2 regions of the Janthinobacterium pasteuri genome follow, and region 2 is predicted to be linked to the other one. Evidence: predicted binding sites of a transcription regulator. Region 2 holds the regulator's gene; the other holds the start of a gene.
What was found. The regulator NrdR, encoded in region 2, represses ribonucleotide reductase genes. The targets are predictions, from matches to a motif close to CACNANATNTNGTG.
Positions count from the first base shown of each region.

Region 1: the regulator NrdR is predicted to act here: its motif matches at 3,648-3,661, upstream of ACQ4WN_RS15875 (ribonucleoside triphosphate reductase).

Region 1 covers NZ_JBNYXS010000015.1:2,014-9,245, reverse strand. Annotated here, with positions in the region: gene ACQ4WN_RS15890 (Pls/PosA family non-ribosomal peptide synthetase) at 1-810, opposite strand, end outside; gene ACQ4WN_RS15885 (anaerobic ribonucleoside-triphosphate reductase activating protein) at 959-1,666, opposite strand; gene nrdD (anaerobic ribonucleoside-triphosphate reductase) at 1,656-1,856, opposite strand; gene ACQ4WN_RS15875 (ribonucleoside triphosphate reductase) at 1,853-3,601, opposite strand; gene ACQ4WN_RS15870 (hypothetical protein) at 3,720-4,136, opposite strand; gene ubiU (ubiquinone anaerobic biosynthesis protein UbiU) at 4,298-5,335, shown strand; gene ubiV (ubiquinone anaerobic biosynthesis protein UbiV) at 5,461-6,357, shown strand; gene ubiT (ubiquinone anaerobic biosynthesis accessory factor UbiT) at 6,378-6,905, shown strand; gene ACQ4WN_RS15850 (heavy-metal-associated domain-containing protein) at 6,919-7,182, opposite strand.
Region 2 covers NZ_JBNYXS010000022.1:10,493-17,724, reverse strand. Annotated here, with positions in the region: gene ACQ4WN_RS20165 (PilW family protein) at 1-910, opposite strand, end outside; gene pilV (type IV pilus modification protein PilV) at 907-1,497, opposite strand; gene nrdR (transcriptional regulator NrdR) at 1,719-2,183, opposite strand; gene glyA (serine hydroxymethyltransferase) at 2,329-3,576, opposite strand; ZMP/ZTP riboswitch at 3,688-3,812, opposite strand; gene ybgC (tol-pal system-associated acyl-CoA thioesterase) at 4,128-4,529, shown strand; gene tolQ (protein TolQ) at 4,577-5,266, shown strand; gene ACQ4WN_RS20135 (ExbD/TolR family protein) at 5,282-5,722, shown strand; gene tolA (cell envelope integrity protein TolA) at 5,771-6,784, shown strand; gene tolB (Tol-Pal system beta propeller repeat protein TolB) at 6,790-7,232, shown strand, end outside.

The DNA of each region.
Region 1 (7,232 bases), on a different contig from region 2:
TACCGTGACGTGATTGGCTGCCAGCGCGCGCGGCAAGGCTTCCGGGTCGCCCGAGATATCCTTGGGTCCCAGCCACAGGGTGGCGCCCACCAGGTAGGCGATCCAGATTTCCTCGAACGACATATCGAAGGCGACGGAAAAACCCTGGTAGACGGTGTCGGATTGCGTCACTTCCAGCACGGCGTTTTCGCTGCGCAGGAAGTGGCAGATGCTGCGCTGATTGATCAATATGCCCTTGGGTTTGCCTGTGGAGCCGGAGGTGTAGATCACATAGGCCGGGTGTCCGGGCAGGACGGCGCCGCGCGTGGGCAAGTGTTCGCCCGGCGCGGCGGGGGCCAGCAGGCTTTCCGCCGTCCACACGGGGCGCTTGATGCCAGCATCAAACAGGCGCGGCGCGAACTGCGTGCAGCTGACGACGCCAGCGCCATTGGCGTCATCGAGGCATACTTGCAGGCGTTCCACGGGCGTGTCTTCATCGACGGGCAGCCAGGCGGCGCCCGCCTTGGCGATGGCCGCCTGCATCAGCAGCAGAGGGGCGCCGCGCGGCAGCCACAGGCCCACGATGTCGCCGGGCTTGACGCCGGCCGCCACCAGGCGCGACGCCGCCAGGCCCGCCTGGGCATCCAGTTCGGCGTAGCTGATGCGGCGTTCGCCGTCGATCAGGGCGATCTGTCCGGGGCAGCGGCGGGCTGTCGCCTCCAGCAGGTCGGCCAGCACTTCCTCGCGCAGCAGATCCGGTCGCGGCGGGCCGTACAGGATGTCGGCGTGGGTGGAAGGGGTGCCTGGGCTGACTGCGGTGAAATCGTTCATGGATGACGCTTATCTGTAATGCTGTGTGAGGAATCTGGCGGGCTGCGCGCGGTGCGCAGCACAGTTGATACATTACAGCACGCAAGTCATTTCAGCGTTGCAGAAAGGGTAATTTTGCGGGCCTTTGCGAAATTATGTGCTTGTCGGCTCAACTGCCATGATGACGGAACGTAAAACGGGGAAACATGGCGCCGATTTGCGCCACAGTGCGCGCCGCCGGATAGCCGTGCAGGGGGCGGCCAGCCAGCGCCGCGTCAAGGCACCCTTCGGCCCGGAACTGCTGCAGCACGTAGTTGTCGACGCCCTTTGCGGCCAGGGTGGTGGCCAGGGCAAGCAGCTGTGCATCGGGCAGCAGGTCCGGGTGGGCGGTGGTGCGGCATTCGTAAGCCACGCCGCTGGCGAGGATGGCGTCCAGGCAGGCGCGCGCGGGATCGCCGCTGCCGGCCACGCGGGTCACAAGACGATAGTCCGCAAACGGCGCCTTGATATCGAAGCCCACCCAATCGACCAGAGGCAGCACCTCCTGCAGGCGCTGCGGATAGATGCAGGCCGTGTGCAGGCCGATGCCGAAACCCAGCGCCTTGACATCCAGCATGGCGCGTTCCAGGGCCGGGTCCATGCACGCTTCGCCGCCGCTGAAGACGACGGCGTCGACCAGGCCCATGCGACGGCGCAGCCAGGTCAAGACGTCCTGCCAGGGCATGGCGCCATCGGGCGTGCGCGGCTGCAGATGGGGATTGTGGCAATAGCCGCAACGCCAGGGGCAGCCCTGCACGAAGACCACGGCCGCCAGCTTGCCCGGATAGTCGGTGGCGGAAAAGGGCGTCAGGCCGCCCACTTTCAGTTCAGCTGCCATGGCAGGAGGGCTGGCCAACCCGGGCGCTCGCTTGCGTAAAATACTGGCGTTCGTGGAATTCGCCCTGCTTGCCGATGTTGAACGAGGCGACGGGGCGGTGGTAGCCCATCACGCGCGTCCAGATTTCGCAGCGCTGGCGTTCGGTGTCGAGCAGGGTGATGGCGGGGGTGAAGTCGGGACGTGCATTCATGGCGTTTCCTCAAGTGATGGAACAGGGTGGGCTTGCTTGCGCGCGATCAGTTCCGCGTCGCAGGTGGGACAGAATTCGTGTTTGCCGGCCAGGTAGCCGTGTCGCGGGCAAATGGAAAACGTGGGCGTGACCGTGATGTAGGGCAGCGAGAAGCGGCTCAGCGCGCGTTTCACCAGTTCGCGGCAGGCGTTGGCGTCCGACAGTGCTTCCGTCATGTACAGGTGCAGCACTGTGCCGCCTGTGTATTTTCGCTGCAGCGCGTCCTGCAGGGCCAAAGCCTCAAACGGGTCGTCCGTGTGACCCACGGGCAGCTGCGACGAGTTTGTGTAATACGGGTTGTCCGGCGTGCCCGCCTGCAGGATGGCCGGATAGCGCTTGCGGTCTTCGCGGGCGAAGCGGTAGGTGGTGCCCTCGGCCGGTGTCGCTTCCAGGTTGTACATATGGCCCGTCTCTTCCTGGAATGCCACCATGCGGGCGCGCACGTGGTCGAGCAGGCGGATCGCCAGCGCATGGCCTTCCGGCGCCGTGATGTCATAAGTGTCGCCGCTGAAATTGCGGATCATTTCATTGATGCCGTTCACCCCCAGGGTGGAAAAGTGATTGCGCAGGGTGCCCAGGTAGCGCTTCGTGTAGGGGAACAAGCCTTGTTGCATCAGTTGCTCGATGGTGCGGCGCTTGATTTCCAGGCTGATTTTGCCCAGTTCCAGCAGGCGGTCCAGGTCGGCCAGCAGCGCTGTCTCGTCGCCGCGCCACAGGTGGCCCAGGCGCGCGCAGTTGATGGTCACCACGCCCAGGGAACCCGTCTGCTCGGCGGAACCGAACAGGCCATTGCCCCGTTTCAGCAGTTCACGCAAGTCCAGTTGCAATCGGCAGCACATGGAGCGGATCATGTTCGGCTTGAGTTCCGAATTGATGAAATTCTGGAAGTAGGGCAGGCCGTAGCGGGCTGTCATCTCGAACAGGCATTCGGCATTTTCGCTATGCCAGTCGAAATCTTCGGTGATGTTATAGGTGGGGATGGGGAAGGTGAAGACGCGGCCCTTGGCGTCGCCCGCCATCATGATCTCGATGTAGGCGCGGTTGATCATATCCATCTCCGCCTGCAGCTCGCCATAGCTGAAGTCCATCTCCTGGCCGGCGATGACGGGGATCTGCTCGCGCAGGTCGTCCGGGCAGACCCAGTCGAAGGTGAGGTTGGTAAACGGCGTCTGCGTGCCCCAGCGCGATGGCACGTTGAGGTTGAAAATCAGCTCCTGCATGGTCTGGCGCACGTCTTCGTAGCGCAGGCTGTCCTTGCGGATGTAGGGTGCCATGTAGGTGTCGAAGGAGCTGAACGCCTGCGCGCCGGCCCACTCGTTTTGCAGGGTGCCGAGGAAATTGACGATCTGGCCGATGGCGCTCGACATGTGTTTCGGCGGGCCCGATTCGATCTTGCCCGGCACACCATTCAAGCCTTCATGCAGCAGGGTGCGCAGCGACCAGCCGGCGCAATAGCCTGCCAGCATGTCGAGGTCGTGGATGTGCAGCGCCGCTTCGCGGTGCGCCGCGCCCACTTCCGGCGGATACACCTGGTCCAGCCAGTAATTGGCGATGACCTTGCCCGAGACATTGAGGATCAGGCCACCCAGGGAATACCCCTGGTTGGCGTTGGCGTTCACGCGCCAGTCGCGCCGTTCCAGGTATTCATTGATGGACGCGGCGACATCGACCTGGCCGCGTGTGGGGGAAACTGCATTCGTCGTCATGAAACCTCCAATAAACACAACATGCGGTGTTTTTATGAAGGTTATCTACTAAATGTAGTGTAGTCAAAGGCGGCGTGCCAGCGATTCGCGTATCCTTGATCCAGGTGAAAAAACCACCTCAGCCGGTTTTGTTCCAGCGCGTTTCGCGCAGGATCAGCCAGCTCGCGCAAAAGAATGCGGCGCCACAGGCGGCGATGCTGGCGACGGAGGCGGGCAGCACGTGGGCCCAGATTTCCAGCGGCGTATAGGTGCTCCAGCTGGCCACGCGCGCATCGAAGGTGGCGTAGTTCGCCAGCAGCCAGTAGATGGCCAGCAGGCCCGTGCAGATGGCGGCCTGACGCAGCAGCGGCATTTGACGGCGCGCGAACACGGCCAGCAGGAACAGCAGTAGCACGCCCGGATAGGCGCCCAGTACTTCCGGCGACAGCACGGAGAGGGTCCCTGCATCATAGCCATCGGTCGGGCCGGCCCACTGCACTTGCAGCGCGGTGAGGAACAGGGTCAACAGGAAAATCAGCAGCGGTTTGCGGGTCATGGCGGGCACTGAAACAGGAGGAAAGATGGGCATTTTACAGCCAGGTCAAGCAAGTTGAAGGTGCGCCAGCCATGCATGCATTCCTTCACCTGCGTCAACGACTGGGCCGTATCGGCGGGGCTATAGTTTGCACCTTGAGCCGATACAGGACTGTGAACATCATGATGCTTGAATCAACTACCGCCACCCGCGTGGCCGGACCGCTGGAACTGGTCTGCCCCGCCGGCAGCCTGCCTGCCTTGAAAGCGGCCGTCGACAATGGTGCCGATACCGTTTACCTGGGCTTTCGCGACGCCACCAATGCGCGCAATTTCGCCGGCCTCAATTTTGACGAGAAGGCCATCGCCGAGGGCGTGCGCTATGCCCACCAGTACGGACGCAAGGTGCTGCTGGCGCTGAATACTTATCCGCAGCCGCACAACTGGGCCGTGTGGCGCAGCGCCATCGACCGCGCCGCCGCCGCGGGCATCGATGCCATGATCGTCGCCGATCCGGGCCTGATGGCTTACGCGGCCCAGCACCAGCCGCAGCTGCGCCTACATTTGTCTGTGCAGGGCTCGGCCACGAATTATGAAGCCATTAACTTCTATCACGAGCACTTCGGCATCGCCCGCGCCGTGCTGCCGCGCGTGCTGTCGATGGCGCAGGTGGAGCAATTGATCAGCAAGACGGAGGTGGAGATCGAAGTGTTCGGCTTTGGCAGCCTGTGCGTGATGGTCGAAGGGCGCTGCGCGCTGTCGTCGTATGCGACGGGCGAGGCACCGAATACGCACGGCGTGTGCTCACCGGCGAAATCCGTGCGCTGGCTGGAAACGCCGAATGGTCTGGAATCGCGCCTGAACGGCGTGCTGATCGACCGCTATGCGCCCGGTGAGAATGCCAGCTATCCCACCCTGTGCAAGGGGCGTTTCGAAGTCAATGACGAAGAGTATTACGCGATCGAGGAGCCGGCCAGCCTGAACACCCTGGCGCTGCTGCCGCAACTGATCGCCATGGGCGTGCGTGCCGTGAAAATCGAAGGACGCCAGCGCAGTCCCGCCTACGTGGCCCAAGTCACGCGCGTGTGGCGCGAAGCGATCGACGCCTGCCGCGAAGGCAATCCGCGCTACGCCGTCAAGCCGGGCTGGATGGCGGCCATGGACAAGCTGGCCGAGGGCCAGCAGCACACTTTAGGTGCCTACCACCGCTCCTGGAAATAGCAAAACCTACTGCGCGGCCCGGGGCGCGGCCTGCGATGCTCGCTGTGCTCCAGCACAGCTGCGCTTCTCGGCCTCGCCGCAAGCCGCTCGCTACGGTTTTGTCACTTAAAAATACTGGAAAAGGTATGCTAAAACTTTCTTTGGGTCCTTTGCTGTACTACTGGCCGCGCGCCACGGTCTTCGAGTTTTACCAGCAGATCGCCGGCAGCGCCGTCGAGATCGTGTATCTGGGCGAAACCGTCTGCTCGCGCCGGCATGAGCTGCGCCTGGCCGACTGGCTCGATATCGCCGACATGCTGGCCGCTGCCGGCAAGGAAGTGGTGCTGTCGACGCAGGCGCTGATCGAGGCGGGGGCCGAACTGGCGACCCTGCGCCGCATCACCGGCAATGGCCGCTACGGCGTCGAGGCCAACGACATGGGCGCCGTGCACTGCATGGAAAAGGGCGCGTCCTTTGTCGCCGGCCCCCACCTGAACCTGTTCAATGGCCCCAGCCTGCAATTGCTGGCACGCCTCGGCGCGCGGCGCTGGGTGATGCCGCTGGAAATGGGGCAGGCGGCGCTGGCCGAAATGCAGTGCCAGAAACCGGCAGGGCTGGAGACGGAAGTGTTCGCCTATGGCCGCATGCCGCTGGCGTTTTCCGCGCGCTGTTTCACGGCGCGTAACCGTAACCTGCCGAAGGACGATTGCGGCTATAGCTGCCTGGAAGAGCCGGACGGCCTGCTGCTGCGCACGCGTGACGAAGTGTCGTTCCTCGTTCTGAATGGCACGCAGACGCAGTCGGCGCTGGTCTACAACCTGGTGCGCGAACTCGACGCCATGCGCGACATGGGCGTGACGGTGGCGCGCATCAGCCCGCAGGCCATGCATACGGATCAAGTCATCGCCATCTTCGACCGCGCCCGCCGCGGCCAGGTCAGCGGCGTGGGCGCTCAGGCCCAGCTGGCGGCCTGCCAGCCGGCCGGCGCCTGCGACGGCTACTGGCACGGCCAGCCCGGCATGGAACAGCACGCCGCTCATTGAACGCATCGAAAGGAAGCACCATGCAAGATCAACTGGAAAGATTGCCCATCCCGGCCAAGCCCGCGATGAGCAAGCCCGCCATGTCGTACCGGCTGCCCGAGCCGCTGGCCGAATTGCTGTCCAAGCTGCCGCCGTATCCCGCCTCCTGGCTATTCGTGCAAGGCCTGAACCGCCTGCTGGCGCCGCAATTGCCCGACGATGTGCGGCGCAGCCTGGAAGGGCGTAGCCTGCGCCTGCGCTTGCTCGATGCGGGCATCGCCTTCGATTTCGAGTGGCAGGGCACGGTGTTCGTGGCCGAGCGTTATGTGGACGTGCCGGACCTGTGCATCGCCGCCAGCGTGCATGACCTGATGCTGCTGGCGCGGCGCCAGGAAGATCCTGACACCCTGTTCTTCAGCCGCCGCCTGAGCCTGGAAGGCGATACGGAGCTGGGCCTGCTGTTCAAGAATACGCTCGACGCCATCGAGCTGCCGCCGTTCGATTTACAGGCGCTTGGACCGCGCCGCGTGCTGGCGCATCTGCGCGACCGGTGCGCGCGGGAAGGCTGAGCGGAGCAGGCGTTCAGTAGCGGCAGTGGCCGCAGGCGCCGCTGCAGGACGGCAGTTGTTCCTCATCGGAGGACTCGCCCATGAAGCCGGCGTCGTTGACGGCCGCCAGCAGGCGCTCCTGCGTGGCCAGCCGTTCGTCAAATTGCACCGTGGCGCCGTGGCGCGCCAGCGAGACACACACGGTGGCCACGCCCGTGACGGCTTCGAGCGCGACCGTGAGCCTGTCGGCGCAGCCTTCGTGATCCATACCGATAATATTCAAGCGCGCTGTCTGCATGGGTTCCTCTTGTTTTTCAAATAAAAAAACAGCGTAGGCGAGGGGTGCGC
Region 2 (7,232 bases):
CAGGCAAGGCAGCGCGCGCAATGCGCACGCCCGTGTCGCCGGCGCCGTGCGCCTCGGCATATGCCTTGCCGAACAGGTCGAACTGCGCCGGCCCCAGTTCCGCCATCTTGTCCGCCTGGCCCGCTTCGCCATGCAACAGCAGCGCCACGCGCACGCTGGCCACGCGCTTCCAGTGCGTGCGCCGGTAAAAATCGCGCTGACGCGCGGCAGCATCCGCGCCCGTCAGCACCAGCGCCGCATCGTCGGCGTCGAGCGCGCTGGCATTGACATACTGGTTCGCCACGCCGTCGGGCGGCGTATCCGTATCGAGGCCATACAGCACCTGGAAACCGTCGACGCCGCGGATGACGGCGTCCGCACCCCAGCCATTCGCACCACGGTATTTGCAGCGCAGCTCGCCTTCGCCATCGGCGCCCTGCGCCACATAAAAAATGCTCCAGCCCCGCTGCGCCTCCGTTTGTGCGGCGCCCACGCCGAAGCCGGCGCAATTGAGCACGGAACCGTCGCCGCCCTCTTCCTTGCCAGCGCCGTAATAGCGCAGGGCCAGCACATCGCTGCCATGCAGGGCGCCGGGCAGCGCGCCGCTGATGCCCTCGCTGTTCTTGCCCAGGCTGCGCGCATCGAGCCCGGCGACATTCGCGCTGTCGTCATCCGCATGGGCGACGGGCGCGGCGCTGCTATCCCAGTTCACATACGCCGTCTGGCGCACGGCGCGGGCAATGGTGTCGAGCGCATAACGGCCATTGTCGTCCAGCCGCGCATTGGCGGACTGGTCGCCATAGCTGCCGCTGGCCGCCAGCAGCACGGTGCTGGCGGCCAGCATCAGCAGCGCGCCCAGCGACAGGGCCACCAGCAATTCGACCAGGCTCATGCCCCGATGCCGGCGCCCGCGAACGTGCATGCCGTTCATGCGCCGCCTCCCCCCAGCTGGAATGCCAGCCTGGGCAGCGACTCGTTTGCCGCATTCACGGCGGGTGATCCATCGGGCAGACGGGCGCGCCAGCCCAGCTTGATAACGATGGGCGCGCCCTTGCCGCCGCTGCACGCCCAGTGCAAGCCTTGAGCGGCGGCGTCCCACGCGGGAGCATCGCGGCAGATTTGCAGACGCGCGCCAGGCAAGGCCGCATGCAGCCTGTGCTTCCATTCGGCGATGTCGAATTGCGCCAGTTCGGCCGCGCTGCAGGCGGCAGCGCCGAAACAGTCCGGAGCGCCGCCGACAGGCTCGGCGCCGTCCGCCGCCTCGTAGGCTACGTTCAGGTAGGGATTACCCGCATCGAGACCGCGCATGAGCACGCTGTTCGCGCGCATGCGTTCAGCCATGCCGGCGGCCAGTTGCACGCCCGTCGACAACAGTGCCGACTCATGGCGCGCGCGCAGGGAGCTCAGTTGCAGGATGCCGGCACCCAGCAGGCCCAGCGCCAACAGCAGCAGGGACACGAGCACCTCGACGAGGCTGCTGCCGCCCGCAGGAAACATCTCGCGACCGCCATTGCGCATGCGCTCCTCCCTTCCGCAGACAGAGTCGCAAGAACAGGCGGCCCAGGTACACGATAGGCGCGCGCAAAAAGCCGGGTCTGCGCTAGCGCAAACAGCACGGCGATAAAATGAAAAAAAAAGCGCCTGGATTGATCAGGCGGCTTGCCAGGCGAACGCTGGCGTGATGAACACGGGGCGCAGAACCGGCCCCATTTTCAATCAGGTGAACAAGAAGGTGAACGTCAGGGCTTGCTGCGCGCCTGCCCCACTTCGGCAATCGCATCCTGGAACTCGGCCAGGTCTTCGAAATTCTTGTACACGGAGGCGAAGCGGATGTAGGCGATCTTGTCCAGGCGCTTGAGTTCCTGCATGACCAGTTCGCCGATATAGCCGGAATCGACTTCGCGCAAACCGCTGGTCAGCAGTTTTTCCTGGATGGACGCAATGGCCGTATCCACGGAGGCGGCCGCGACGGGACGCTTGCGCAAGGCCAGCATCAAACTGCCGCGCAACTTATCCGCAGCGAACTCCGTCCGGCTGCCATTCTTTTTGACGACGGCCGGCATGATAAGTTCAATACGTTCGTAAGTGGTAAAACGCTTGTCGCATTTGCCGCAGCGGCGGCGGCGCCGAATGGCATCCCCTTCCTCCGATACGCGCGTATCGAGAACCTGGGTATCGCCGTGCTGGCAAAATGGACATTTCATGGGGCGAAGACAACTTTATAGTAGTTAATGACGGAAAATCGCCGCCCTTGTACAAAGGGCGCCCGAATCACTCCGGGCGCCCTGGGGCACGACTGGAATGTGTCAGACAGAATCTTACTCTGTATGACACATTCTGGACAAATAATTATGAGGCGTACACAGGGTGCGCGTCGGCCAGCACTTTCACGGCCGCTTTCACGCGCTCGATGGTGGCGGCGTCATGCGGATTGTCCAGCACGTCGGCGATCAGGTTGCCCACTTCTTCCGCTTGCGCTTCCTTGAAGCCGCGCGTCGTCATCGCCGGGCTGCCCAGGCGGATGCCCGAGGTAACGAAGGGTTTTTGCGGGTCGTTCGGGATGCCGTTCTTGTTGCAGGTGATATGCGCGGAACCGAGGATGGCTTCGGCTTCCTTGCCTGTCAGGTTCTTGGCGCGCAGGTCGACCAGCATGACGTGCGACTCGGTGCCGCCGGACACGATGCGCAGGCCGCGCTTGATCAGGGTTTTCGCCAGCACGTCGGCGTTCTTGATCACTTGCTTCTGGTATTCGACGAAGTCAGGGCTCAGCGCTTCCTTGAAGGCGACGGCCTTGCCGGCGATCACGTGCATCAGCGGGCCGCCCTGGATGCCAGGGAAGATGGCCGAGTTGATGGCTTTTTCGTGTTCAGCCTTCATCAGGATGATGCCGCCACGCGGGCCGCGCAACGATTTGTGCGTGGTCGAGGTGACGAAGTCGGCGAACGGCACCGGGTTCGGGTACAGGCCGGCGGCGATCAGGCCGGCGTAGTGGGCCATGTCGACCATGAAGTAGGCACCCACTTCCTTGGCGATCTTGCCGAAGCGTTCGAAGTCGATCTTTTTCGAGAAGGCCGACGCGCCGGCGATGATCAGTTTCGGCTTGCGTTCGCGCGCCAGGCGTTCCATCGCCTCGTAATCGATGTCTTCTTCCGCCGTCAAGCCGTACGACACCACGTCGAACCACTTGCCGGACATATTCAGTGGCATGCCGTGGGTCAGGTGACCGCCTTCGGCCAGCGACATACCCATGATCAGGTCGCCCGGTTTCAGCATGGCAAAGAACACGCCCTGGTTCGCCTGCGAGCCAGAGTTCGGCTGCACGTTCGCGCATTCGGCGCCGAAGAGTTTTTTCACGCGGTCGATGGCCAGTTGCTCGGCGATGTCGACGAATTCGCAGCCGCCGTAGTAGCGCTTGCCCGGATAGCCTTCGGCATACTTGTTCGTCAGCTGCGAACCTTGCGCTTCCATGACGGCTGGCGACGTATAGTTTTCCGACGCGATCAGCTCGATGTGATCGTGCTGGCGCACGTTTTCTTTTTGAATGACGGCGAACAATTCAGGATCGACGTTGGCGAGGGTGTGATCTTTTGCGAACATGTAAAAACTCCAAAGATAAGGGTGCTTGTACTGGCAGGTTGGATCGAATGAGGGGAGCCGGCGTTAAGTGAATAACAACATTGGACAGGCAGCCTCTTCGTGCTTTTCCATAGTGGCTACCCAGGCGAACGGCTGATGAAAAATCTCACGTTTCCCGGTGGGTGCCCACCTTTCGCCGGTTTGCCGATCGCCATTCAGGGAGATCGCCCGACTTTTCGCCAGTCACGTGAGACGTAATGGAAGTCAAATTGTAAGTTAAGTGCCCAAATTGAGCAAGGAATGCAACCGTACGGCTATAATCGCCGCGCGCCAACGCAGCCCGGGCACGACCACAGGCCGCCCCGGGGCAAGACTGCGGCTCTTAAGCTGAACTTAAACCTGGCCACGGCATGTAAGCGTATGTTACGAAGCTTGCCATTGTGCGCCCCGGATTTACAATGCTGCGGTGCAACTTATATGCAGCTTTTGCATGGCTTTCCAGCAAGCGCCCACAGTCACAAGAAGAAAAATCGCGTAAAATGTTGCTCAATCTCACTACTGGCGCAATAAACATGCCTTCAGTCTTTACCTGGAACGTACGTGTCTACTATGAAGACACCGACGCCGGCGGCATCGTCTATTACGCAAACTACCTGAAATTTTTCGAGCGCGCACGCACGGAATGGCTGCGCGCCATCGACGTGGGCCAGCAGGCATTGCTGGAGCAGCACGACGCGATGTTCGTTGTCAAAAGCGTCAACGCCGACTATCATGCGCCAGCCAGGCTCGATGACACGGTAAGATTAACCTTAAGCATAGAAAAGATGGGGCGCGCCTCCATCGTTTTCCTGCAACAAGCCTGGTGCGGCGAGCGCCTGCTGAACACGGCCCGCGTCAAGATCGGCTGCGTCGACTCGGCATTGCGCCCGCGCGCCGTGCCTGATGCAGTGGCGGCCCGCATGCGCGCCGCCTGAGCCCTACCCGCCACCCCCGGACAATTCACCCAACAGACTGCCAGCCAATGAACGTTACACAAGATCTTTCTTTCCTCGCGCTCATCACCAATGCCCATTTGATCGTGCAACTGATCATGGCCCTGCTGCTGCTGATTTCCCTGACCAGCTGGACGTACATTTTCCGCAAGATGTTTGCCGTGCGCCAGGCGCGCAAGCAAACCATCGAATTTGAACGCAGCTTCTGGGCCGGCGGCAACCTGCATGCCCTGCATCAAAGCGCCAGCGGCAACCGCGACCAGAGCGGCGCGCTGGCCCGTATTTTTGACGCCGGCATGGGTGAATTCATCAAAGGCAAGGCTTCCTACGGTTCGCGCGAAGCGCTGGACGTGGGCGCCGTGCTCGACGGCGCACGCCGCGCCATGCGCGCCGCCTTCCAGCGTGAAATGGACGTGCTCGAATCGCATCTGGCCTTCCTCGCTTCCGTCGGCTCCGTCTCGCCCTACATCGGCCTGCTGGGCACCGTCTGGGGCATCATGAACGCCTTCCGCGGCCTGGCCAACGTGCAGCAAGCCACCCTGGCCGCCGTCGCGCCCGGCATTGCCGAAGCGCTCATCGCCACCGCCATCGGCCTGTTCGCGGCAATTCCCGCCGTCGTCGCCTACAACCGTTTTTCGCATGACATCGACCGCCTGGCGATCCGCTTCGAGAGCTTCGTCGAGGAATTCTCCAACATCTTGCAGCGCCAGTCGCGCTAAGAGGGAGCAGCGTCCATGGGTTCCTCATTCAATAGCGGCGGCATGCGCGGCGGCCGTGGCCGCAAGTTCAAGTCCGAGATCAACGTCGTGCCGTACATCGACGTGATGCTGGTGCTGCTGATCATTTTCATGGTGATGCCATCGTCGAACAATCCCAGCGTGGTGAACCTGCCCAACGCAGAAAGATCGGCCAAACCGCCCGATGACTATATTCAGATCGTGCTGAAACCGAATGGTTCGCTGTCGATCGGCGTCATCGGCAAGGAACAGCTGTCGCCGGAAACGGAACCGAACCGCGACGCCCTGCTGCGCAAGCTGCGCGGCTTGCACGAGAGCAATCCCGACTATCCCGTAATGATCGCGGGCGACAAGGAAAGCAAGTACGACGATGTGATCCAGCTCATTTCGGAAGCGAAAAAGATGGGCATTACCCGCGTTGGCCTGGCCACCAAGTAAGCGCAGCACCCTGTTTCCAGACTTGACCGTTTTTAGATAGACTAGACTTTGCAGACCAAACAAATCGACCATGTACTCGGCAAGCCCTACAGCGTGCCGCGCGAACGCAGCCGCTGGCCCTCGCTGGGCCTGGCGCTGGCGATGCACCTTGGCCTGCTGTTTTTCCTGTGGGTAGGCGTACACTGGCAAAATACGGAACCTGTGGCCGTCGAAGCGGAAGTATGGGACCTGAAAGTACAGACGGCCGCGCCGCAGCCCGACGTGGCGACGGAACCGGAGCCGACACCGTTACCACCGCCGGAACCACAAGTGGAACAGCCGGCCCCGCCGCCACCGCCGCCGGTGGCCGCGCCCGAGCCGAAAGTCGACCTGCGCGAGGCGGAGATCGCCCTGGAGCGCAAGAAGGCCAAGCTCAAAGAAGAAAAAGAGAAAGCGGCAGCGGAAGAACGCCGCAAGCAGGAATTGAAGGAACGCGAGGAAGAAAAGCGCGAACTGGAAAAACAGAAGCAGAAAGAAAAAGACAAGGCTGAAAAGCTGGAAAAAGAAAAGGCCGACAAACTGGCGAAAGCCAAAGAAGCCAAAGAGAAAGCGGCGGAAGAAAAAGCCGAGAAAGAACTGTCCGATAAAAAAGCGGCGGCCGAAAAAGCGGCCAAGGCCAAGAAAGCGGCGGAAGAGAAAAAAACCGCCGACAAGGCGCGCGCCGCAGAAATGAGCCGCATCACGGGTGCGGCGGGCGCCGGCACAACAGGCACGGCCGAGAAAGCGACCGCGCCGCGCAAGGACAGCGGCTATGTCGCTGCCCTGACGAGCAAGATCAAGAGCAATATCGCGTACAGCGGTAGCACGGACGTGCCGGGCAACCCGCGCGCCGTGTTCAAGATCGAGCAACTGCCAACTGGGGAAATTATTTCGGTCCGAAAGATTAAAAGTAGCGGCCTGCCGGCGTATGACAGCTCGGTAGAAAACGCCATTAATAAATCGTCGCCACTGCCGAAGAAAAAAGACGGCACCGTGGAACGCGAGATTGAACTCATATTCGAGATGAAGGATTTGCCTAAATGATGACCATGAAAAAAATGAGCTATGTCGTGCTCTGCGCCGGCCTGATGCTGGGAGCCTCCGGCGCCCAGGCGCAGCTGCGCGTGGAGATTACAGGGATCGGCAGCAACCAGATCCCGGTGGCTGTCGCCAGCTTTGTCAATGAATCGGCGGCGCCGCAATCGCTGTCTGGCATCATCAAGGCCGACCTGGCGCGCAGCGGCGTGTTCAAGCTGATCGACGCCGATGCGCCCGTGTCGGAAACAGCGCCCGTCAGCTACGGCCAATGGAAGTCGCGCGGCGCCGACGCGCTGGCAGCAGGTACCGTGCAAAGCATGGCCGATGGCCGCCTGGACGTGCGCTACAAGCTGTTCGACACCATCAAGGGCGCGCAGATCTCCAGCATGAACAATGCGGCTGCGCCGCAGTTCAACCGCCTGCTGGCGCACAAGATCGCCGATGACATCTACGA